DNA from 4 places in the Ruegeria sp. C5 genome. Region 2 is predicted to be linked to each of the others. Evidence: riboswitches for the same ligand, from Rfam matches in the RefSeq annotation. Region 2 holds a riboswitch; each other region holds the start of a gene.
The links. A riboswitch is a leader RNA that binds a small molecule or an ion and turns the genes downstream of it on or off. The one in region 2 is predicted to bind cobalamin.

Region 1 (5,662 bases), on a different contig from region 2:
CTTCCGGAAGGACCACATGCATGGCAAGATCAGCTGGTGAAAGGCCACGTTCCGCTTCGGCCCACGCTTTGCGGCGTGAGGTGGCCAGCGCCACCTGAAAGACCGGCACCTCTGCCACATCGAGAGGTGAGGTGCCTGATGCGCCCTTGCCTGAGAATGAGGTGGCGTTGATGATCGCCGAAGGCTTCAGCGCTACAATAGTCTCGCGCAGCCAATCGGCGACATTTGGTGCTTTGAGCGACGGGGCAAACAGGCCGACGGCCTCAAAACCTCGCGCGCGCAAGCTGCGGATCAGCGCTGCGATTGGGGCTGTGTCCGCCGAGGTCAGATAAGCACGATAGAAGGTTACGATGATACGTTTCGCATCACCGGGCAGAGCGTTTTCTGTAGGGATCACGCCGTGATCTGGGCACCAGGCGCCGCATTCAGGGATGGTCTTCGCGCCCATGACCGGACCTGCATACAACCCCGCAGCCAGTGCCATCTGCGCCAGAGCGGCCTGCGCCGCGACCTCACCGCCGGTGTCGCACAGATGCGCCAGCCGCCGCAGGGTCGAGACAGGCAGGGTAGAGTAATCATCCAGCCGCGTATCCTCGCGACCGTCTGCGGGCAGCACGGCCAGTGCAATCCCTTTGGCCTGCGCCAGCGCCAGAACCTGCTGCAAGCCGTACGCCCAATAGGGCACTCCACCGATCAGACGGATCAGGATGCCCTTTGCGCTCTCCAGTGTCTGCTCGACATATGTGTCGACTGAGAGGGGATGCTTCAGCGCCGTCAGATTGGCCAGCCGCATCGTTGGCATGCGTCCTTCAGGCCCACCTCCACGATGCCATCCCGCCGCGAAAGCGCCAAGGTCACTGTCGGAAAAGGACAGCACCACCAGGTCCGCCGGGCTCTGACCCAGATCGGTCGGGGTCTCGGTTTCTTCGAGCCCATGGCTTTCGCGGAAGACGACGTGCATAGGTCTTACTCGGCAGCCTCGGTTACACCCACGAGGATATCCCGGATCTCGGCCTCTTTGATATCGTCATGCTCGGCAATGACCACAAGGCGCGAGCGACGGTCTTCGCCGGGCTCCCACAGGCGGTCATATTGGTGACGCACGCGCGCACCGACGGCCTGAACCAGTAGGCGCATGGGCTTGCCCTGAACGGCGGCATAGCCTTTGACGCGCAGGATATTCAACTCGTTGGCCAATCGTTCAATCTTGGCGACCAGATCAATCGGATCGGTTTGCTCGGGCAGTTCAACGATGATGCTTTCGAAATCGTCATGCTCGTGATCGTGATGGCCGTCGTGATGGCTGGGACGCGCGTCCATGTCATCCTCGGCCGCGGCTTCTAGACCCAGCACGACGCGGACGTCCACGGCACCCTCGGCCACTTCGACCACGGGCATGGGGCGGGGCGCTTCGGCGGCGATGATCTCTTTCGCTTTCGCAACGCCTTCCGGGCCAGCCAGATCGGGCTTGGTCAGCAGAATGATGTCGGCGCAGGAAATCTGATCCTCGAACACCTCGGACAAGGGCGTTTCATGATCAATCGAGTCATCTGCCATGCGTTGCGCATCCACCGCCTCGACATTCGGAGCGAACCGACCAGCGGCCACGGCCTCGGCATCGGCCAGAGCAATCACGCCATCGACGGTAATTTTCGAGCGGATATCGGGCCAGTCGAACGCCTTCAGCAGCGGTTTTGGCAGGGCAAGACCGGAGGTTTCGATCAGGATGTGATCGGGGCGCGGCTCTAGTGCCATCAGGGCTTCAATGGTCGGGATGAAATCATCGGCCACGGTGCAGCAGATGCAACCATTGGCCAGTTCCATGATGTTTTCCGCCGGGCAATCAGGAATGGCGCAGGACTTCAGGATATCGCCATCGACGCCGACATCGCCGAATTCGTTGACGACCACCGCCAGACGCTTGCCCTGCGGGTTCTGCATCAGATGGCGCACCAGTGTGGTTTTGCCCGAGCCCAAAAAGCCGGTGATCACAGTGACGGGGAGTTTCTCGAGATTGCTCATTTCAGGGCTCCAATCGGGGGAATGCGGGCCGCACAGTTTTTGCGGAAATGTTCGGGACGTTCGCGCCATTTGACCAAACCGTCCTCGGTGGCGAGGTATTTGGCTGCGCCTTCGACGATGGTTTCAACATGGTCGATCTCGTTCAGATGCTCATACACGAAAGTCCAGCGATCCGGTCCTCCGCGTAGCACGATCGAGCAGCCTTCATCGCAATTCGACAGGCATTCCACAGCTTTCAAGGTAATGCCTTCGGGCAGGCCCGCCTGTTCAAGCGCCTTGTGCAGCAACGTGCCGGGGCGCTGGGCGTCATCCTCGACAGGCAGCCCGCGACGGCAGGTAGTGCAAACCAGCAGTTCGACCGGTGCGGTCTCGGTCATGTCTCTCATCCCCCCAAATCCTCTTCGTGGGGGACGGGGTTTCATGCGGGCCGATCACAGCCCCACACCGGAACACCCCGTCCGGTTTCATCTTCGGGCGTTGGCAGGTCTCCCGGCTTGCGGATGTCAGAGGAGGCCTCTGTCGGATGTCCCGCCTTCCCGGCCATACTGCCAGTGGCTTTGGGCACCCTCTCCGGTCACGGTCGCGGGGGCGGCTGCGTTTGACGGCAAAAACCGCTGACGCATTCCCTTTTCATCTGCTCTCGCAGACACCAACGAAAGGGACATGCGGCAGGGCAGGGTTGCTTGTCAAGCGAGTCGCGCCGATCCGTGAAAAAGCGGATAAAAAGCGACCTGTCGGGGTCGCTGGGCGGCATGATACTTCTGCAACGACGTGCTGGCATGGCAGCAAGATGCGAACAGGAGGATACCGCGCATGAAAGTAGGGTTTATCGGGCTGGGGAATGTAGGGGGCAAGCTATCTGGATCGCTGCTACGAAACGGTATCGATCTGACGGTTCATGACCTGAACCCGGATCTGGTGACCGAATTCGTCGCCAAGGGTGCCAAAGCCGCCAAAAGTCCGGCGCAGCTGATGCGTGATTGCGATGCGGTGATAACCTGTTTGCCTTCTCCTGCGGCCTCGGATGCGGTGATGCAGGAAATGTTGCCAGAGGTCGGCCCTGGCAAAATCTGGATGGAAATGTCGACCACCGATGAAGCCGAAGTCAAACGCCTTGGCGCAATGGTCATTGAACGAGGCGGGGCTGCAGTGGATTGCCCGGTTTCCGGCGGATGTCACCGGGCAGCGACGGGTAATATCTCGATCTTCGCAGGCTGTGATCGTGAGACTTTTGAACGTATCCTGCCATTCCTGACCACCATGGGGCGGCGCATTTTGCACACGGGCGATCTGGGCTCGGCCTCTGTTCTGAAGGTGTTGACCAATTATCTGGCTACCGCCAACCTGATCACCTGCGCCGAGGCATTGGTGACAGCCAAGGCCGCCGGCATGGACCTTGGAACCACCTATGAGGCGATTAAGATATCGTCAGGCACATCCTTCGTGCACGAGACCGAAAGTCAGGTCATCCTGAACGGCTCGCGCGATATTTCCTTCACCATGGACCTGGTGAAAAAAGATATCGGTCTGTTTCAGGAGGTCGCCGACCGTGCCGGAGTTCCTCTTGAGATAAACCCATTGATGATCAAGATTTTCGAAGATGGCATCGCGCGATATGGTGAGCGTGAATTGTCCCCGAACATCATCAGGCGGCTAGAGGACGCGACCGGACTGGAGATCCAGGCGCCAGGGTTCCCAACCGAGATGCTGGACGACGAGCCAGAAGAACCGGGTTATGAGGTGATCCCACAGAATCGGTAGATAGATTAATCGGCAAGCATTGCGGCTGTCTGGCGACCTGGTTGGACAAAATTCTGGTGCTATTCTAAATAGGTCGACAGGAGTCCGACACCGGCACAGGCAAGAGAACAACTTATGACGAATGAGACCTTTCTCATCGTAACAACGATGAAAAACGAAGGGCCTTTCATGATCGATTGGGTGGCCTACAACCACGCAATCGGTTTTGATGACATTCTGATTTATACCAATGATTGCGCTGATGGTACCGATGCCATGGGTGACCGGTTGCAAGTGCTTGGCTGGGCTCACCACCAACGAAACAGACTGGGTCCGCGCGCTGCGCCTCAGGTTCGTGCATTTTCGCTTGCGCGGAATCACCCAAGCTATCTGTCTTCGGATTGGATTCTCAGTTTGGATGTGGACGAGTATATCAATATCCGTTTGCCCAATAGTGATATAAGAAGCCTCGTTGAGGCCAGCGGCGTGGCGGACGCGATCTCGATCTGCTGGCGCATGTTCGGAAACGCGGGTCAGAACGATTTCGTTGATCGACCCGTACCTGAGACTTTCTTTCTGGCCGCCACCGAAGACGGCTATCCGCATCATCGGACCAAAGGGTTCAAAACGCTGTTCCGCAACAACGGAAAATTCAGCCGTTTTCGCGCCCATCGTCCCAGGATCAATCCAGAAGATGCACCGAACCCTGACGCGCCATACGAAGGCGTGTTGTGGCGGGATTCGGGCGGGAACCTCTACCCAGCAGACCAAGTGAAATGGAAAGCATGGCGTGGTTTCAGCCATGAATTCGCGCGCATTCATCATTATGCTGTGCGCAGCACTGATAGCTTTTTAGTCAAGCGCGACCGTGGGCGCACCAATCATGTGGGGCAGGATCAAGGGCTCAAATACTGGCTCATGATGAACCACAATGATGTTGAGGATCGCTCAATTCTGGAACACATGCCGGCTATGCACGAAATCAAAGCTGAGATGATGGCAGATCCGCAATTGGCTGATCTTCATCATAAAGCATGTGAGTGGCACAGGTCGAAAGCCGAAGAATTGAGAGCCAGACCGGATTGGGTTGATCTGGTTGAAGCGTTGCAAAATTCCTCAACCGGAGAAGACGTCTATGGGTGAAGCTGTATCTGCTGAGGATCGCCGCAAGAAGCAAGCTGAGCAGCGCGAGCGGAAGGATTCCCTGCGGCGCGAAATGCTCAAGACCATGCCGCATGGACGGCTGAGCGTTGAAATTGGCGTTTGGAAGGGCGAATTTTCGCGGATTCTGCTGGAAGAGCTACAGCCCTCGAAACTGTGCCTCATCGATCCCTGGCAAGTACAGCAAGACCCGGATGGCGGTGCTTCGCTTGCCGGAGCGCGCACGCAAAAGGATATGGATCGAATTTACGAGGCAGTGACGCGCAAATACAGCACCGAGATTGCCAAGGGGCAAATTTCGATCATTCGCGACTATTCGCAACCGGCGCTGAGTCTGTTTGAAGATCAAAGCATCGGGTTTGCCTATTTGGACGGCGACCATTCCTACGAGGGCGTAAAAACGGATCTGGATGCTTTGCTGCCCAAGATGATCGAAGGCGGCGTAATCATGCTTGACGATTATCACAGGCGCGGTTGGTGGAAAGATGACGTGATGCGTGCGTTCCACGAATTCCTCGGGGCACATTCTGCGGGGCTGCGGCTCAAGGCCATCATGGGGGCGCAGGTGGCCGTTGAGAAACTTTGAGCCGAGATCATTTTTCTGATTTTAGATTCGTGCGACGTAACCTGGGCTGGCTGATGTCTTCCAGCGTCAACAGTGTTAAGCAACAAGTTCAGCGATGACGGATAGGGTTGTTGTCTAAGTCCGATCATTTTTGAATAGCGGCACTTTCCCAGG
Region 2 (5,662 bases):
CGCGACAAGCCCGTATGATTGACCTGCCTCAGATCAGCATACAGGATATTCTATGCAAATACGTCGCGGGCACATTGCCCGCCGACCCACTCGCGCATGCACCGCGCCCCTTTTCTTTTGTACCAAACCAAAGGCAGGGCGCGATCCTGACAACGGGGCCACGCGCGCTACACCATGTTGCAGAGCTTGCTGAGTATCATCCACGCATTCTGCCCGACTATGCGGATGGTTTCATGCGCATTCATCTGACCTTCTGACGGGTTGCCATTTTCAGGGGATGCACCTATATCGGCTTTGAGAGGTTGGCGCGGGCGAGCGCCTCGCCAACCTGGTCAGGTCCGGAAGGAAGCAGCCACAACGAGCCCCGCTTGGGTCGATGTCCAACCTCTCACTTAGAACCTATCAGCCGCAGGAGGGCGTTTATGATTGTAGCAAAAACCCTTCGGGCAGACCGGTTCTGATCCTTTCCGATCAACTGATTGCCTGAACACGTCGCCGGCGGATGCGCGATTGCCATTCGACGGGATTGCTGTTTCTGATCACAGGCAGACCAATGTTACTTTCCTTTTCGGACCTCGGATGGTCCTCTCATTTCGCGGCTCAGCATACGGCTGATCCGTCACTTCTTCCGTATCGCATCTCGGCCGTACACCGGGATCGACTGATCGGGCTGAGCCCTGAAGGTGAATCGCCTTTGTTATCTCTGGATCAATCAACCGGCGCATATGCCGTTGGGGATTGGGTTCTGGCGGATGAAAACAAACGCATACGCCGAGTGCTGGACCGGCGCAGCCTGCTGCAGCGCCGGGCCGCAGGTACAGGGGCAGCGGCGCAGCTGATTGCTGCAAATGTTGATGTGCTGTTCATCGTCAGTTCCTGCAACGCCGATTTCAATATGCCACGATTGGAGCGGTATCTTGCGCTGGCGCATCAGGCAGGCTGCTATCCGGTGGTCGTTCTGACCAAATCGGACATGTGCGATGATCCGAGCCTTTATGTAGATCAAGCCCAATCGCTCGCCCCGTTTCTGACGGTACTTGCGGTCAACGCGCTGGATCACGGCGATCTCGAACAAGTTCTGTCGTGGTGTCCGAAAGGACAAACCAGCGCCTTGCTTGGATCATCCGGCGTTGGGAAAACGACGCTCGCCAACGGGATGACGGGGCAGGATCAGGCCACCGCAGGTATTCGCGAAGACGATGCGCGCGGCAGGCACACAACAACTGCACGCGCCTTGCATCGCATGCGCAATGGCGGCTGGCTGATCGATACGCCCGGCATGCGCGCGTTGCGTCTGCTGGATGCGCAGGAGGGGTTGGATGAGGTATTTTCGGACATCTCAGACCTCAGCCTGGATTGCCGCTTCTCGGATTGTCAGCACGAGTCTGAGCCCGGATGTGCGGTGCAGGCGGCAATCGACGCTGGTACGCTTGATCCCGCGCGGCTGGACCGCTGGCGCAAGCTGCGGCGCGAAGACCAACACAATTCCGCTTCGGTGGCGCAGGCCCGCGCCCGTGACAAGGCTTTCGGCAAGATGGTGCGCAGCGTGATGCACGAGAAAAAATCCCGTAAAGGGCTATAACGAAGCTGGGCACCGACCTACCGGTGCCCAGCGCTATCAGGCGATCAGCCTAGGCCAGACTGCCGCATTCCGTCTTGCGAATGCACCGATATGGCCGATCTTGGACACTCCGAATTCGCTTGGTGCAAGCAGATGGCGCCCGGCTTTGGGTCCATAGAGATCGGCAAGACGCCAGACAGCATCCGGCGGCACCATTTCATCATCTGCGAAGGTAAACAGATCGACACGTTTGCCCAAGTCTTTCCAGCGGGCGGCGGGCAGTGTCGTGCCGATCTCTGGCACATAGCTTTTGGGGGCGGTGCACCATTTGCGCCATTGCCAATAGACTTGGGCAGGCAGGTCCGATCCAAACCCGACCAACCGCCCGGGCAGGTAGCCAAGCGCCTTGACCACCAGCGGCGCGTGACCATACCAGAACAACGCCGCCAAAGCGCGATAAGGCCAAGGGTGATCCGCCAGCGTTACCAGACCCGAACAGACACAGATCATCCTGTCAATCTGATCGATATCGGGTTGGATCGGGCCAAACATTCCGCCCAAGGAATGACCGATGCTCCATAGCTTGGCCTGCGGAAACCGTCGGCGCATCTCGGCCCGGGCGGCTGGAATGTCGATCAACGCCCAATCGGCCATGGTGACATTTGACCGCTTTTGCGAACCCACCAAAGAGTGACCAAAATCCCGGTAATCGTAAGTCAGGCAGGCCATGCCCTGTTCTTCGGCGAGCCATCGGGCGAAGTACTGATAGTAATCCCTCGGCACCCCAGTCGCACCGTTTATGACGACCACCTTTTCGGGGTCGGCAACCGGACGGTAAAGCCGCGCCGACAACATTGCCGGGCCGGACGGGATTTGAAAATCCTCGGTCACAACCGCCTGCTGCGTGTCCAACATGGTGCCCTCTAATACCGACTGAACTGATCAGTTCACCCGAAGCGCCTCAAGTCAAGGTTGACGTGACTGGACCATACGTCACTTGCCTGACGCAATTTTCTTGACTCGGGCACGGCGCAGCCGCTAGCCATGTCGCGATGGTTCTCGCGCCCAATCGGGCCGGGATGAAAAGGGAACACGGTGCGGTTCTGCCCGAATAAATCCGGAAAGAACCTAGTCCGAGACTGCCCCCGCAACTGTAAGCGGAGAGCAATGCCGAGATACCACTGGCCTTGAAGGCTGGGAAGGTCGGCAAAGCGATGACCCGCAAGTCAGGAGACCTGCCATCGGATGTAGAACCGAAACTCGGGCGGGGTGTCCGGGACGGGTTTGATCGTGCTCCGCAACGACCAACCTGTGCCACGCCCTCGCCTTGCGCGCGGAGGGCGCATTGATGATCTGGAAGACCAAAACACACGAATTCGCGGCGACCGTGTGCCAACGTACTGGCGCGCCCTGCCCCGCATTGGCACAGATGGCGCGGGCTCTGACGCAGACCATGTCCGCCACAAAACCGGTCACGAAAACTGAGTTTGAGATTGAAGGCACCATAGATCTGTCGCACTGCCCGGAAGGATGCACCGCCCGCTTTCGCGCCCAATGCGACCAGATACGTGTATTCTGCGGAACCGATCCTGAAATCGATACCGGCCGGCTGGATGACTACGCAGACATGATGTTCGGAACCGAGTACCGCAGCCTACCCGCAGACCTGCTAAGGAATCCTCCTTGCGCCATGCTTGAGGCTTCGCTTCTGGTGCAGCACAACGGTGGCGAAATCTCGCCACATGTTGGTGTCTAAGCCGTCAAACGGCTTGAACACGGGCCGGTTCAACGGCCCAAAGCATCTGGGCATTTGTCTCGACTGCGCAAGGACGCACCGTACGCAATCGCTTCAATGCCGCCTCAGGCCGTTCACCGCATTCAACCATCAGACGCAGAACCACCATCCCGGATCGGCCACAGCCACCACGGCAATGCACTAGTACACGGCCACCACCTGACAACGCCTGACGTGCGGTCGCGCCAACGCGGGGCCAGCGGTCCAAAATCTCTTTGGGTGGCGTGCCAAAATCTTCGATCGGCAAATGCACCCATCTGCTGGCACGCCCCTGAATATCAGCGCCAAAATTCCGCGCACCATCCTGAATCATCTCGACCTCAGTCGTCATCGAGATCACAAGCCCGGGCTTCCAGTCTGCGATAAGATCAAGGTCTTCTGTATACGTTCCTCCACGCCCAGGCATCGAGGACAAGGCCAAGGTGCCTCCGCCAACCTGCAACGCATAAACCACCAGTTGCGACATAATCTCCCCCCAAACAAACTTCACCCAACAACATACTGGTCCAGTAAATAGAATAGAGTGGATTTTAGCCGCATACCCACGCATTCCAAAATGAAAATCGTCCCGGCTGGCTGTGGACGCGGGCGGCGGGGGCCTCTACGCTGCGGCGTAACGCGAATCCGACAGAGCAGACATGACCGAGACGCCCAACCCCGCCTACCAGGTTCTTGCCCGCAAATACCGCCCCGAAACCTTTGCCGATCTAGTCGGTCAGGACGCCATGGTGCGTACCCTGAAAAACGCATTCGAAGCGGATCGGATCGCGCAGGCCTTTATCATGACCGGCATCCGCGGCACCGGTAAGACGACGACCGCCCGGATCATCGCCAAGGGTATGAACTGCATCGGTCCCGATGGCAGCGGCGGCCCTACCACCGAACCCTGCGGTCAATGTGAACACTGCGTAGCCATCATGGAGGGCCGCCATGTCGATGTGATGGAGATGGACGCCGCCAGCCGCACCGGTGTCAATGACATCCGCGAGATCATAGACAGCGTCCGCTATCGCGCTGCGTCTGCGCGCTACAAGATCTATATCATCGACGAGGTTCACATGCTGTCGACCAGCGCTTTCAACGCGCTGCTCAAGACGCTGGAAGAACCCCCCGAACACGTGAAGTTCATCTTTGCCACCACCGAGATTCGCAAGGTCCCGGTAACCGTCCTGTCCCGTTGCCAGCGCTTTGATCTGCGCCGGATCGAGCCGGAGGATATGATCGGACTGCTGCGCAAAATTGCAGATGCCGAAGGGGCGCAGATTGCCGAGGATGCGTTATCGTTGATCACCCGGGCTGCCGAAGGATCAGCGCGGGATGCGACCTCACTGCTGGATCAGGCGATCTCGCACGGGGCCGGTGAAACCAGCGCGGATCAGGTGCGCGCGATGCTGGGGCTGGCCGATCGGGGCCGGGTGCTGGATCTGATGGATATGATCCTGCGCGGCGATGCTGCAGGCGCGTTGACCGAGCTGAGCGGGCAATATGCCGAAGGGGCTGATCCACTCGCCGTCTTACGCGATCTGGCTGAAATCACGCATTGGGTTTCGGTGGTCAAGATCACCCCGGATGCCGCCGAAGATCCCACCGTTTCCCCCGACGAACGCGCCCGAGGTCAACAAATGGCCGAGGCTCTGCCCATGCGAGTCCTTACACGCATGTGGCAAATGCTGCTGAAAGCGCTTGAGGAAGTTTCCGCCGCACCCAACGCAATGATGGCTGCGGAAATGGCCGTGATCCGCCTGACCCATGTGGCCGACTTGCCTAGCCCGGAGGAGCTGATCAAGCGTCTGCAAGATACGCCTCCGCCGCCCAATGGTGGCCCCGGCAAGGGAATCGGGGCGCCTGGACATGCTCTTTCCGCGCCACAGGCTGTGGCCCGACCGGCCTATGCCGCATCGGGAATCGGCGGCAACGCAGGCGGGCCAACAGCCGCGCTGGCCCAAGATGTGCAGGCAGCGCTGGCACGCTATCCAACATTTGAACATGTGGTTGAACTGATCCGAGCCAACCGGGACGTGAAGTTGTTGGTCGAGGTCGAAAACGGCGTGCGTCTGGTATCCTACCAACCGGGCAGGATCGAGTTCGCCCCAACCGACAACGCCCCGACCGACCTGTCACAACGATTGGGCGCGTCGCTGCAGCGTTGGACAGGCAACCGGTGGGCCGTTTCTATTGTCGCTGAGGGCAACGCACCGACCATTGCCGAGGTACGGGACGCTGCAGACTTGGCACTGAAGGCCGAGGCTGAACAGCATCCTCTGGTGCAAGCAGTGCTGACTCATTTCCCGAAAGCGCGGATCAAG
Region 3 (5,662 bases), on a different contig from region 2:
CATACCGGTCACCGGCGAGGTGTGCACGATAGTCGCAACCTTTGTGTCCGGCGTTACCTGCGCCGCATAAGCATCTGCGGTGACGGTGCCTGTGGCGTCGTCATGGACCACCAGAACATGATCTTGCCCGGCCACCCCGGCCCAACGCGCGCAAGCGCTTCGGGTCGCGGGATGTTCCAGCGTTGTGCCAAGCACCCGACCGGTGCCTGTGCCCAGACAGGCGTTCATTATCAAACGAAACAGCAGCTCGGTCCCGCTTTCGCCGACAAAGAACTGGCCACCGGGGGCGTTCATGAACACGGCCATATCTTCTTTGGCCTTGTTGATTACCCGCACCAGTTCGTGACTTCCCGGGTTGTCGCGGCCCTGATTGTCAGGGATCGCAGCATAAGCCTGCGAGGTGCCCACAACCGAATTCAGCGTCAGCGCCCCACCCGCGTTTTCAAAGAAAATACGCGGTCCCTGCTGCGGGCAGTGGTCAACCTGCGCAAATCGGGCACGGATTTGTTCAAGCAATTCTGGAGTGATCTTGGTCATCGGGAACCATTCCTGCGAAAATGTCATTCTGGCAAGATATATGCGCCCTTTTGCAAAACTACTCACAAAAAAACTTGGGGCATTGTGGGTGGAAATTGAGACCATCGAGCCAAGAGAACTCAGCCACAAGAGCAATATGGTTCGCGAATTTCAATTTCGTCGGCCCGATCACACCCTCACGCATGCCTTCGCTTGGTTGAGAAACCGCTGGTCAGGCCGACGGTTTGTAACCTGAGCGTTGTTCTAGAGACATCGCCTTGCAAAAGAAATTTGATCTAATGCAGAACGGCTTGGACCCTGCGAAGCTACTGATTGCTACCGTCTTGGACACCAATCGCAGTGGCCATGCTGTTCTAGTTTGTCGCTCGAGTGATGGCGATTTGATTCTGGACAGTGTCACCAACAGGATCAAATCGTGGAAGGAAACGAGGTATCTTTTCCTACGAATACAGGACCCAAATCACCCTGATCGTTGGGTGCAGGTTTCTAGCTGCTAAAAACAATGTGGCGCGCCCTAGAGACGCGCCACAATAAAATTTTGGTCCTGCGACTACTGGTTGTTTCGCGGCAACCCAAGTTTAGGACACCGCTTCAAACTTTGGTCAAGCTTTCGCAGCGTTGTACAAACGCGGAGTCACCAGACCTGTACTGTTCAAACCGCGCATTGCCTTGGCTGCCGCAAGCACTGCCAGATCAGCAATCGGCTCAATGACAATTACCAGCATATAAGCGCCGCCAAAGGACAGAACCGACGCCATGGTTTCTGCGCCGAAACCCTGGCCGTAGAAGGCCCAGAACCCAACCCATGCGACTACTCCTCCCTGATACGTCGCACTTAGGGCAAGAGCTTGGCCATATTTGAGGTCAACATATGCTGTGCCGGGTGCGATGATGCGGCTGGCCAGTGCCTGTAGCGCAAATAGCGGCACCAGCAGAGTGGTCAGGTTGATGAAGTACTGCGGAAGATCGAACGGGGCAAAAAACACACCCTGAATCAGGAGACCAGCTGCCAATCCAAAAGCCGCGGGTGCAGCACCGAGAAGCAGAAACAGCGTCGACCCCAGGATGAAGTGGACTTCAGAGACACCAACCGGGAAATGCGGCAGGACTTCGAAGAAAAGGAAAACCCCAACGGTGGCGAGCACCGAGCGCATAACAAAAGATGCAGGTCCATTCGCACGCAATGTGGAAAACGTTTCTTTCGCTGCGTAAGTAGCCGCACCTGCGGCGGTAACATAGGAAAGCGCGATTTTGGCACCATTCACGATGCCCGGTTCGATATGCATGTTCTTTCTCCCTACCGCCTCACCCGGCGGCTTGTCAGGTTGAATCGACCGTAAGGCCGACAGGTTCAGTCTGGGCATAGCCCGGCGCTTTACGGCAGGTCTCCTGACTCGCGGGTGCTCGCTCCGCCAACCTTCCCGGTTCCATTACGAACCAGTGGTGTCTTGGCATCGCTCTCCGCTCACAGTTGCGGGGGCAGTTACGGAATTGGCGCCATTGAAAACACCGAACCGTATTCCCTTTTAATCCTTTTGGCTTCCGCCATCAGGAACCGAAAACAAATCACCGCTACAATGGCGGCTTCGCCTGTGTCAATTGTCTTTGCGACCTATTCCAATGTAAACTCGACCGAAGCAGGATTCACGCAACCGGTCACGTGATCAACTGGGTAAACCAAGCGTTACCTGAAACCTCTTGAAGCTCTAGCTGCTAGAGGCTTTAAGATTCGAATTAATTCGCGATAGTGCGATCCAAATACGTTAAACTTGTGAACCAGGACGAGACCTATGCTTACAAGGCGCCATTTCATTCAATCCACCACAGCGCTGTTCTCGGCGTCTGCGGCCAGTCCATTGATCGCCAAAACCTGGCCAACCGCATCGCAGAAGACCTATTGGGACAGTCAGGTCACGCCAATTGGTTACGATCCAATGACCTCAAATCCGTGGGGTGTTCACGACCGTTTTTTACCAAGACGCGTCGCGGCAAATGATGGTTTGGTTCCAGGTGACATCCATGTCGATGCCGTCGCACGATATCTTTATCATATCGAAGAAGGCGGGACCGCAATGCGCTATGGCGTAGCGATCGCGCGCGGGAACCTTTACGAGCCCGGCACCTATGTTATCCGCCGAAAGGTCGAATGGCCACACTGGACACCAACCGCTTCAATGATCGAGCGCAACCCCGAATACGCGGAATTCCGGAATGGCATGGAGCCCGGGCCGAATAATGCTCTCGGCTCTCGTGCCCTTTATCTATACGTTGGAGACCGAGACACATATCTCAGAATTCACGGCACGCCTGAGCCAAGAAGCATCGGCGGTCGCGCAAGTTCTGGATGTGTGCGAATGATCATGGCTCATATCAATGACCTCTACCCAAACGTGAAAACCGGCTCGACCGCTTTCCTATACTCTGCCGAAGATAGCGTCACAGCCCGCTCATGAATATTGGGCAGCGTACATGGACGTCGCTGCCCTCATTTCGATCAGGCGTCGCGCGCAATGCAGATCGGAGCGCCATTCGTCGCGCGCAATGGTACCAATGTCGTCTCGACGGGTCCGCTGTGCTCATACCAAAAGCAATTGTCTTCGGGCAGGAGGCGCGCTGTGGTCAAATCCTGCGCCGGCCCTGCCAGCGCTACGACCGAATCTGGCACGTTGCCTGGTTCAAGTGCTTTGCTTTTGGCCCCGGTGAACTGGGCTGAGCAACCAGCCGTAATCGAGACTAACGTGATGGAAATTGCGATCCGTTTCTGCATTGATCTGTTCCAAATTTTTTGCGTCATCTGCAATTAGATTGCATCCACACGGCCGGCCCGCAAGACGAAATGAACTAACAATATCGCAGGCAAAGAACCCGGATGAAAAAAATATAAAAGGTATTGAAGCTCTAGTCACTGTAGGAACTATTTACAAAGGACCATAGAGATTCTTGAGGTCCAATCATGTCATCCGATACCCAAAGCCACGACCATGGCCACGAAAACAAACATGGTCACCACGCATGCGGTAGCGGCTGGGTGTCACAGGCCCACCGGCCGGAAGGTGCTATTGTGCGGTGCCAACTCGAACCTACATAAGCTGTAACTTTGTAAGGAGACCCAGATGCTGACGATCGGAACGCTTGGAAAAAAGACCGGAACCAAGGTTCAGACTATCCGCTACTACGAGCAGATCGGACTTATGCCGGAACCGGGGCGCACCGAAGGTGGCCAGCGGCGTTATCGCCATACCGAACTGGATCGTCTGGCTTTTATCCGTCACGCCCGCCAACTGGGGTTTTCGCTTCAGGCAATACGCGAACTGCTTGATTTGTCCGACGATCCAGATCGCCCATGTCATGAAGCTGACAGTATTGCGCGCCGACAACTCAAACAGATTGAGCAAAGAATGGCACGGCTGGAAGCGTTACGGAACGAGCTGGAGCGCATGGTGCATGAAAGCTGTGTCGGCAACACCTCGGATTGTCGTGTTCTCGAAGTTCTACGCGATCATTCCGAATGTCTTACTGATCACGAAGAAATCGGCGCGTAACCCTGGGCAGCGTCGTTGCGAACTGGAATTAGCCCCTCGAAGCCATAGTCACTATAGCAATTACAAGTCTTTCAGAGTTGATTCGACGATAGACCAAATGCTGAACAGAGACCCGTTGCTAGCCGCCACACCTCTGCTTGATTTTGAAACACCCGCAATCTTGGGGCTTATAACGGAACGGCGCTGGTCCGATCTGCCTGTCGTTTTTGGCACTGCCTCTCAAGCCTGTCGTTGAAGGCATCCCTGGTTGGAAAGTTCGGGATCGGCACCATGAAATTGTGCCGGGAGTAACCACCAGCCCTTCAACGGATCCCTTGTTGTTGCCCGTACCAGGACGCCCGTTGCGGACCTGGATCACATAGTGGGACAGCATTTTGCTGAACAGCCGCGCACGCCTGCGAGTTCCGTCGGGCTCGATCTTTGCTACAAGGCACTGATCGTTATCGTACAGGATCGACCGCTGAACGGCCTCAAAGAACCTAAAGGCATGGACGTGCCCGTCCATCCAGGCCTCGGCAGCCGCCGCAGAATAGGCGCGGATGTAGCAGGCATCGCTATACGGTCGATCCAAGGCAAAGAAGTGAGCCTTCTGCTCAATGCCGCCGATCACCACCATTGCTTCGCCGAAATTGGCCTTGGCATAGCCGGATGCATGGTGAAGCGGTAAGAACATCTCGCGATGCTGTCGACCATGCTCCCGAACATAGTCCTTGATGATGGTGTAACCACCCTCGAAACCATGCTCATCGCGCTACTGCTCGAAGATCCGCTTGACCATATGCCGCTGTTTGCGCGGTCGCTGCCGATCCTCCGACAACCATTAATCTTGGAAAATGCGCGCCTTTCAAAGTGATCGTCACAGTTTGCTCCTGTCACGTCCCAGCCCGCGTTAACAGGACTGCGTCCGATCTGACAAGTGGGGGCAGAGTTTACGACAGAACCACCGCCTGTTCAGCCCAGGAAACTTGCGAAGAAGTATGTCACCGAAATCACATTCTCTTACTGCATGAAACTGCAGACCGACAGAATTAGTAATAGTAGTTATTAGTACATTTTGCGCACTACTCACACACGATGCTCTCTATTGTCGATCATTCAACCGATCGCCGCGCTTTCTCTGGCAAGCCACGGCACGTTCATACCAATCGTTGATAGGTACTCACCGCCACACCGTTGTATGCTCAAGTGCTTTGAATATGTTACCGCACGCCAAGATAGTTCTCCTGATGAAAAGCAGCGGCGGTGCGCACGAAGATTGAGGCCGTGGCGTGGTCCCTGCCCTACCCCATAGACTGTGCATCAGTTCCGCCGTGACAAACTAAATAAATTGCAGATCACCTGCCCCAGTTTAACATCAATGCGGCGCGACGCCTTATATTGATTAACTGGACTTGATGTCATCGCCTCTGCTCGGAATGCAGCCGCCCGAAGCACAAAACAAGCGTTTGAATCCGGGTGGTACGATCAAATGGTTCAGATGACCTCCTGAGGTTCTGACTCAAACAGCTGTCCAGTTTGTGCAAAAAAACGGCGCTGAAATTAACCAGCGCCGCGCTTCGGATCTATCTCGCTAAGCCCGCCTT
Region 4 (5,662 bases), on a different contig from region 2:
AACCGGTCCTTTCGCCCCAAAGGTGCGCAGGAAACTGTCGGTAAACCATTGTGCGGCCGAGATAAACAAAAGTGTCGATCCTTGCGGGCACATCAAGGTAAGCGGGCTGCCATCCATTTGTGTCCGTCGGCGAAAGAGATCAGCAACTTCGCTTTCCGACGGCAGGACGGGTGAGAGGTCTTCTGGCGTTGTATGCCGACCGATCCAGCGATGGGAAAACACGCCGGGCCATGTCGTGTAGTCTGCGCCCATCGTATAGGGCCGCGGTCGGTGGATCTTCGCGGCGTTTGCAAGCCTGATCGCGGCTAAATAGCTCGTAACGGGTGGGGAGATCTTGAATCCGAGTTTGATCAGATCATCAACGTCCAGCATCAATACATCTCCGTTTGGTCATCGATTCGGGAACCGGGCGCGGGCCAGGCTCAGATAGGTTCTGAGCCGGATCGCATTAATCGGTCCTAAAGGTTCGTGATCTGCCGTGACACGCCAGGGCGAGAAGCTCATCGCGTCGCCATTCTGCGGATCAAATTCTGCACCTTTGGGAATCGTGATATCCGCCACGGGCGTGACGGTATGATGGTACGGATCAAGAGGTGCATCTGGTTGCGGATCGCATGCCCACCGGATGCGATTGTCTAGCACATCGAATTCGTCGGCCGGGCGCGGGGGCTCAATCACACACAGCTCGAAGTGATTATCTCCATCGGCCACGTCTTGCCGCAAACACTGCCCGATCCCATCTGGGTCGTCTACCGGATGTGCCGGAATTTTTGGTTTAGCGCTGCGGGCTAGGTATCGGACTGTTAGATCGGGGCCCAGCCGATACGGTGTTGTCGACCAGAAATGGACCTCAAAAGGCGAGTGCATATAGTTCGAGGCAAAATCACTCGCGACGCGAAACTGACGCTTGCCTTCACGAGTGAGGAAGGCTCGAAATCCTGCGCGCAGCCCTTTGATGATCAACCTAAGGCTCCATTTTCGTCGCCCTTTGATCGCGTGCTGGACCGCTTGTAATGTGGCGACAAGCCTGCCCAATCGCTCATATTCATCGGGGACATAGCTGGGAAACACATCCTGATCGACCAATACAAAATCGAACTCGTCGCTGAGTTGTGTGGTCCCCAGATGTGCAAGTGCTTCGGCGTCGATCAGCTTGGGGCCTGGCACGTCAAAAAGCTTGATCGCCATCCCGTGGGCATCCGATTTCCGGTCATCCAGATGCGCGCCGTTGGAAAAGCGAAGTGCGGCTGTATAGTCTGCGGGCTGTTCAAACAGGCCGTGACGGAACTGTTCTGGTAGATCGTTTCTGACGGTGAATGTTGCAGCCACGCACCCGTGACTGCGCCCATGCTGAGCCCTTAAGCGATGGCCTTTCCACCGTGCAACGGCCTCGAGATTGTGGTCAATGACATCATCAACAATATCCGGCGGCAATGCGTTTTGCGAAACATGCGTCAAAGAACCGTCTCCTTGGATAAACCCAGGCAATGATCAAACAGGGGTAAGGCGCTGACAAAGCTAAACCTCTAAATTTGTTCAGCTTACCTCAGATTGTCTAATTTCCAAACACACCAACTATGGACAGCCGTGGCCAGACAAATTCGGCGCGCAGCCCAACCCATTCGGTTGGTGCTACGGACACGTGGTTGCCCGCGCTCGATCCTCGACCAGAGTTGGGCGCCTTCGACTTTATCATTGACGTGTCCGGTGTTCTCGGGCACTCAATCGATTGATGGTTCCCGGTGGTGTTGCCGCGGGATGAAAAGGGAATACGGTGAGGTTTGCCAAAAGGTGCCAATTCCGTAACTGCCCCCGCAACTGTAAGCGGTGAGCAAGGCCAAACAGCCACTGGTCCACAGGGTCGGGAAGGTTGGCCGAGCGCGGACCCGCAAGTCAGGAGACCTGCCATCAGATGTTTAACCAACTCGGGGCGGGGCGTCCTGGAAGGAGGCTTTGATGGCGCGTCAATCGCGTGTTTACATTGTCGGCAGCTTCCGCATGCGCTTGGAAACAAGTGGAGTGGACCATGCCAGATACGCCTGATCATTTCATTCTAGTCTGCGAAAGCTGCACTGAAGGGCTGCCCCTTGATGAAATTTGCGATGCGTTGACTGGGAAATTACATCGCAGTTTTGCGATCCGCGCGTCGTCTTGCATGGCAGGCTGCGATAGTCCCAGAACGGTTGGGTTCCAGGCCGTAGGAAAGGCGCAATACCTTTTTGGTGGCATTCAGACCGCGGATGAGGTGCAGGCGCTGGCTGAGTTTGCAGCGCAGTATCGTGAAAGCCCGGATGGCTGGACAAATGCCACTGATCGCCCGCAGGCGTTGTTCAATAAAACCCTCTCGCGCATGCCGCGGATCGAACAGGGGGCATCGCAATGACGTTGCCACCCTTTCTGATTGCCGAAAACCTTGAGTATTATGCCCTTACCGGAGATGTCCTGTTGCAGGGCGTCTCGTTCGAGTTGTACGAGGGTTCCATTCTAGCCATCGCCGGCCCGAACGGGGCGGGGAAAACGACGCTTCTCAATCTGTTGTGCGGCGCTGAGCCGCTGGCACTTGGTGATGTTCGGATCAAAGGACGCAGTCTGAAAAAGCTCACGGCCAAAGAGCGTGCGCGCATGATTGCAGTGGTAGGTCAGCAGGAACTGCCCGATGGACGCTTGGCGTTACGCGATTATGTTGCGCTGGGGCAAATACCCATCCGTGCGGACCGCTCTGCCGAAGGCCACGCGCAAGAGCTGGACCGGATTTTAGACCTGACCGGTCTCGCCAATCTCGCGGACAAGCGCATGGCCCAACTGTCCGGAGGCGAACGTCAGCGTGCCCATATCGCACGTGCTTTGGCGCAGAACCCTTCGTTGCTGTTTCTGGACGAACCGACCAACCATCTGGATCCTGATGCAAAAGGGCGGATGCTGTCTTTGGTCGCCGAGCTTGGGATCACCGTGGTCATGATCGTACACGATCTGGTCATGATCCCCGAATTCGCCACACACGTGGCGCTGATGAAATCGACCCGCATGATCGAGTTTGGATCGGTGGACAAGGTGCTGACACCCGAAAGAGTCCGCGAAACTTTTGGCGTTGATTTCCTCTGCTTTCTCCACGAAGGCCGCGTGATCCCGGCGCTTGATATTCGAAGAACCACAATCTCAACTTAGTCGAAGGAACACACTGAGATGAAATACATCTGGCCCGTGGCGTTGGCCACCGCCATGGCAAGCGGTGCTGCTGCGCAAGAAGTCACCGTAGACAACTGCGGCGAACCGCTGGTTTTTGATACCGCGCCCGAGCGCCTGGTTGTGCATGACATGAACATGACCGATATGGCTTTTGCATTGGGTCTGCAGGACAAGATCGTCGGCCTGACCGGCATCACCGGCTGGTACAAGACCAGCCCTGATTTTGATGCCCTGCGCGGCGACATCCCCGAGCTTGCGCCGAAATATCCGACCGTCGAAAACTTGGTGGCGGTTGAACCCGACCTGTTCTTTGCCGGTTGGTACTATGGCATGAAGCCGGGTGGTGATGTGACCCCAGATACATTGGAACCGTTCGGAATCAAGACCTTGGTTCTAACGGAAAGCTGTGTCCATCTGGACAAGGATCGCCCCGAAGCCAGCATGGATCTTCTGTTTGGCGATGTGTTGCGCTTGGGCAAGGTGATGCAAGTCGAAGACAAGGCCGAGGCTCTGGTCTCGGGCTGGAAAGAGCAGCTGGCAGCGATCGAAGCCAAGACTGCTGAACTGCCCAAGCCCCGCGTCTTTCTTCTGGATGGTCCTGCAGATGCTCCGTTTACCGCCGGTAAATTCGCGATTCCCGACGCGATGATCACAGCCGCCGGTGGTGAAAACGTCACTCATGACATGGACACGAGCTGGGGCCGCACTTCGTGGGAGGCCGTTGCTGCATCGAACCCGGAATTCCTGGTTTTGTTGGATTATCAGACCGGCAATGGTGCCGAGGACACCTTCAAGTTCCTGCAGGAACATCCCGTCATGTCGCAGACTGATGCCGTCAAGAACGAACGCTGGATCGGATTGCGCTACGAAGAGCTAACGCCGGGACCGGCAAATATCGAAGCGATCTCGAAGATGGCGCGCGCGATGCATTCGGGTCAGAGCTAATATGGGCCGACTGGGCCTGACGTTGTTGCTGGGGGCGGTCGTTCTGACCGCCCTTTTGCTGATTTCCACGATCTACGGCACAACCTCGATTCCTTTGTCCGACACCTTCACCGCGATATTGCGCGGTACCGGGTTGCAGGACGGAGAGATGTCGCCGCTGCATAGGATCGTATTCGACCTGCGATTGCCCCGCGCGTTGTTTGCAGCCGTGATCGGTGCTGGGCTGGGCATCGTTGGCGTGGTGCTGCAAACGACCACACGTAATGACCTTGCCGATCCATTTCTGTTCGGCCTGTCCTCGGGTGCGGCAGCGGGGGCGGTGTTTGTAATTACCGTGACCGGAGATATTCTGGGTTTCTGGACTCTGCCTCTGGCTGCCTTTTGCGGCGGTCTTGTGGCGTCGGGCATCGTGCTGGCGCTGGTTCATGGGCTTCGCACCAGCGCACCGGAAAAGCTGATCCTTGCGGGTCTGGCTGTGTCGTTTTTGTTTTCGGCCATAACCAACTATCTGATTTTCGCCGGCGATAGCCGCGCCGCCCATTCTGTCATCTTCTGGATGCTGGGGGGGCTGGGCCTGGCCCGTTGGGAGACGTTCCCGCTGGTGTGCATCGGTCTGCTGCTGATCCTGAGCTATTCGCTTTATCGCAGCCGCTGGTTGGATGCGCTGCTGACCGGGGATTTGACTGCCGCTACTCTGGGTGTGCCGGTTCGGGGTCTGCGGTTCAGCATGTTTTTCACCGCAGCGTTGGCAACGGCCGTGTTTGTTTCCGTAGCCGGGGTGATTGGTTTTGTCGGTCTGATGGTGCCGCATATTGCACGCGGGATCGCAGGTCCCCTGCACAAAAACCTTCTACCTACCGCCGCTATGGTTGGTGCTGCCTTGTTGACCGGCTCTGACATTCTCAGCAGGCTTATGCTGGCTCCGCAGGAATTGCCGGTGGGGATCGTCACAACTTCAATCGGATCGGTGTTTGTATTCTTGCTTTTATTCAGGACTGCGAGAAATCAACGGTAAGGCCCTCGATCTTCGCTCACAAGATATTTCGTCCTGATCAGGTCTGAGCCGAGTTTAAACCTTTCCGTCAGCCGCTTGGCCGAGCCACTTGAACACAAGCTTGGCGCGGTCGGATGAGGTGTTGTGTAGTTTCACGTAGAAATCCAGTTGCGATGAGATGGTTTGCGGCAACAGTCTGACCAGTTTTCCGGATGCGGTCAGCTCCGAGGTCAGTCCCTCCCATCCCAGCACTGCGCCCATATCGTCCTGAGCGGCCTGAAGCGCGATCGTGTAATTGTTGACCCGATGCGCGGAATTCAGCGGGCCTTCATAGCCGAGTTTCTGGGTCCAGGCACGCCAGTCGGTCCAGCCGGTATCCGGAGCGTCGAGATGAATGAGGGGGACCCTGGCAATATCTTCAACGCGTTCGATGGGATTTTGTTGCGCAAACCTTGGGCTGCAAAGCGCCATAATCTTGTCGTGAAATAGTGTCTTGAAGATGCCCGTTTCGCGACTGGAATCGCCGTAATGGATACT

Region 1: linked by a shared signal. The riboswitch ahead of ACR0AW_RS14210 (DUF1636 family protein) and the one ahead of ACR0AW_RS20665 (hypothetical protein) in region 2 are both predicted to bind cobalamin.
Region 3: linked by a shared signal. The riboswitch ahead of ACR0AW_RS10580 (energy-coupling factor ABC transporter permease) and the one ahead of ACR0AW_RS20665 (hypothetical protein) in region 2 are both predicted to bind cobalamin.
Region 4: linked by a shared signal. The riboswitch ahead of ACR0AW_RS08855 (DUF1636 family protein) and the one ahead of ACR0AW_RS20665 (hypothetical protein) in region 2 are both predicted to bind cobalamin.

The regions. Positions count from the first base shown of each region.
Region 1 is NZ_JBQFRX010000003.1:539,010-544,671, forward strand. It holds gene cobN (cobaltochelatase subunit CobN) at 1-961, opposite strand, end outside; gene cobW (cobalamin biosynthesis protein CobW) at 967-2,022, opposite strand; gene ACR0AW_RS14210 (DUF1636 family protein) at 2,019-2,399, opposite strand; cobalamin riboswitch at 2,485-2,691, opposite strand; gene ACR0AW_RS14215 (NAD(P)-dependent oxidoreductase) at 2,797-3,783, shown strand; gene ACR0AW_RS14220 (glycosyltransferase family 2 protein) at 3,898-4,905, shown strand; gene ACR0AW_RS14225 (class I SAM-dependent methyltransferase) at 4,898-5,509, shown strand; gene ACR0AW_RS14230 (ABC transporter substrate-binding protein) at 5,634-5,662, opposite strand, start outside.
Region 2 is NZ_JBQFRX010000010.1:49,730-55,391, forward strand. It holds gene ACR0AW_RS20645 (bifunctional 2',3'-cyclic-nucleotide 2'-phosphodiesterase/3'-nucleotidase) at 1-257, shown strand, start outside; RNA gene ffs (signal recognition particle sRNA small type) at 296-394, shown strand; gene rsgA (ribosome small subunit-dependent GTPase A) at 554-1,582, shown strand; gene ACR0AW_RS20660 (alpha/beta fold hydrolase) at 1,619-2,476, opposite strand; cobalamin riboswitch at 2,598-2,818, shown strand; gene ACR0AW_RS20665 (hypothetical protein) at 2,910-3,317, shown strand; gene ACR0AW_RS20670 (phosphatase domain-containing protein) at 3,322-3,822, opposite strand; gene ACR0AW_RS20675 (DNA polymerase III subunit gamma/tau) at 3,995-5,662, shown strand, end outside.
Region 3 is NZ_JBQFRX010000002.1:589,889-595,550, reverse strand. It holds gene ACR0AW_RS10590 (aminotransferase class V-fold PLP-dependent enzyme) at 1-537, opposite strand, end outside; gene ACR0AW_RS10585 (transglutaminase-like cysteine peptidase) at 795-1,034, shown strand; gene ACR0AW_RS10580 (energy-coupling factor ABC transporter permease) at 1,140-1,823, opposite strand; cobalamin riboswitch at 1,900-2,112, opposite strand; gene ACR0AW_RS10575 (L,D-transpeptidase) at 2,328-2,990, shown strand; gene ACR0AW_RS10570 (hypothetical protein) at 3,032-3,304, opposite strand; gene ACR0AW_RS10565 (MerR family transcriptional regulator) at 3,651-4,079, shown strand; partial or broken gene istA (IS21 family transposase) at 4,268-4,899, opposite strand; gene ACR0AW_RS10555 (ParB N-terminal domain-containing protein) at 5,661-5,662, opposite strand, start outside.
Region 4 is NZ_JBQFRX010000002.1:181,800-187,461, forward strand. It holds gene ACR0AW_RS08845 (peroxidase family protein) at 1-372, opposite strand, end outside; gene ACR0AW_RS08850 (catalase family protein) at 391-1,458, opposite strand; cobalamin riboswitch at 1,717-1,924, shown strand; gene ACR0AW_RS08855 (DUF1636 family protein) at 2,027-2,383, shown strand; gene ACR0AW_RS08860 (ABC transporter ATP-binding protein) at 2,380-3,165, shown strand; gene ACR0AW_RS08865 (ABC transporter substrate-binding protein) at 3,184-4,131, shown strand; gene ACR0AW_RS08870 (iron ABC transporter permease) at 4,133-5,146, shown strand; gene ACR0AW_RS08875 (LysR substrate-binding domain-containing protein) at 5,201-5,662, opposite strand, start outside.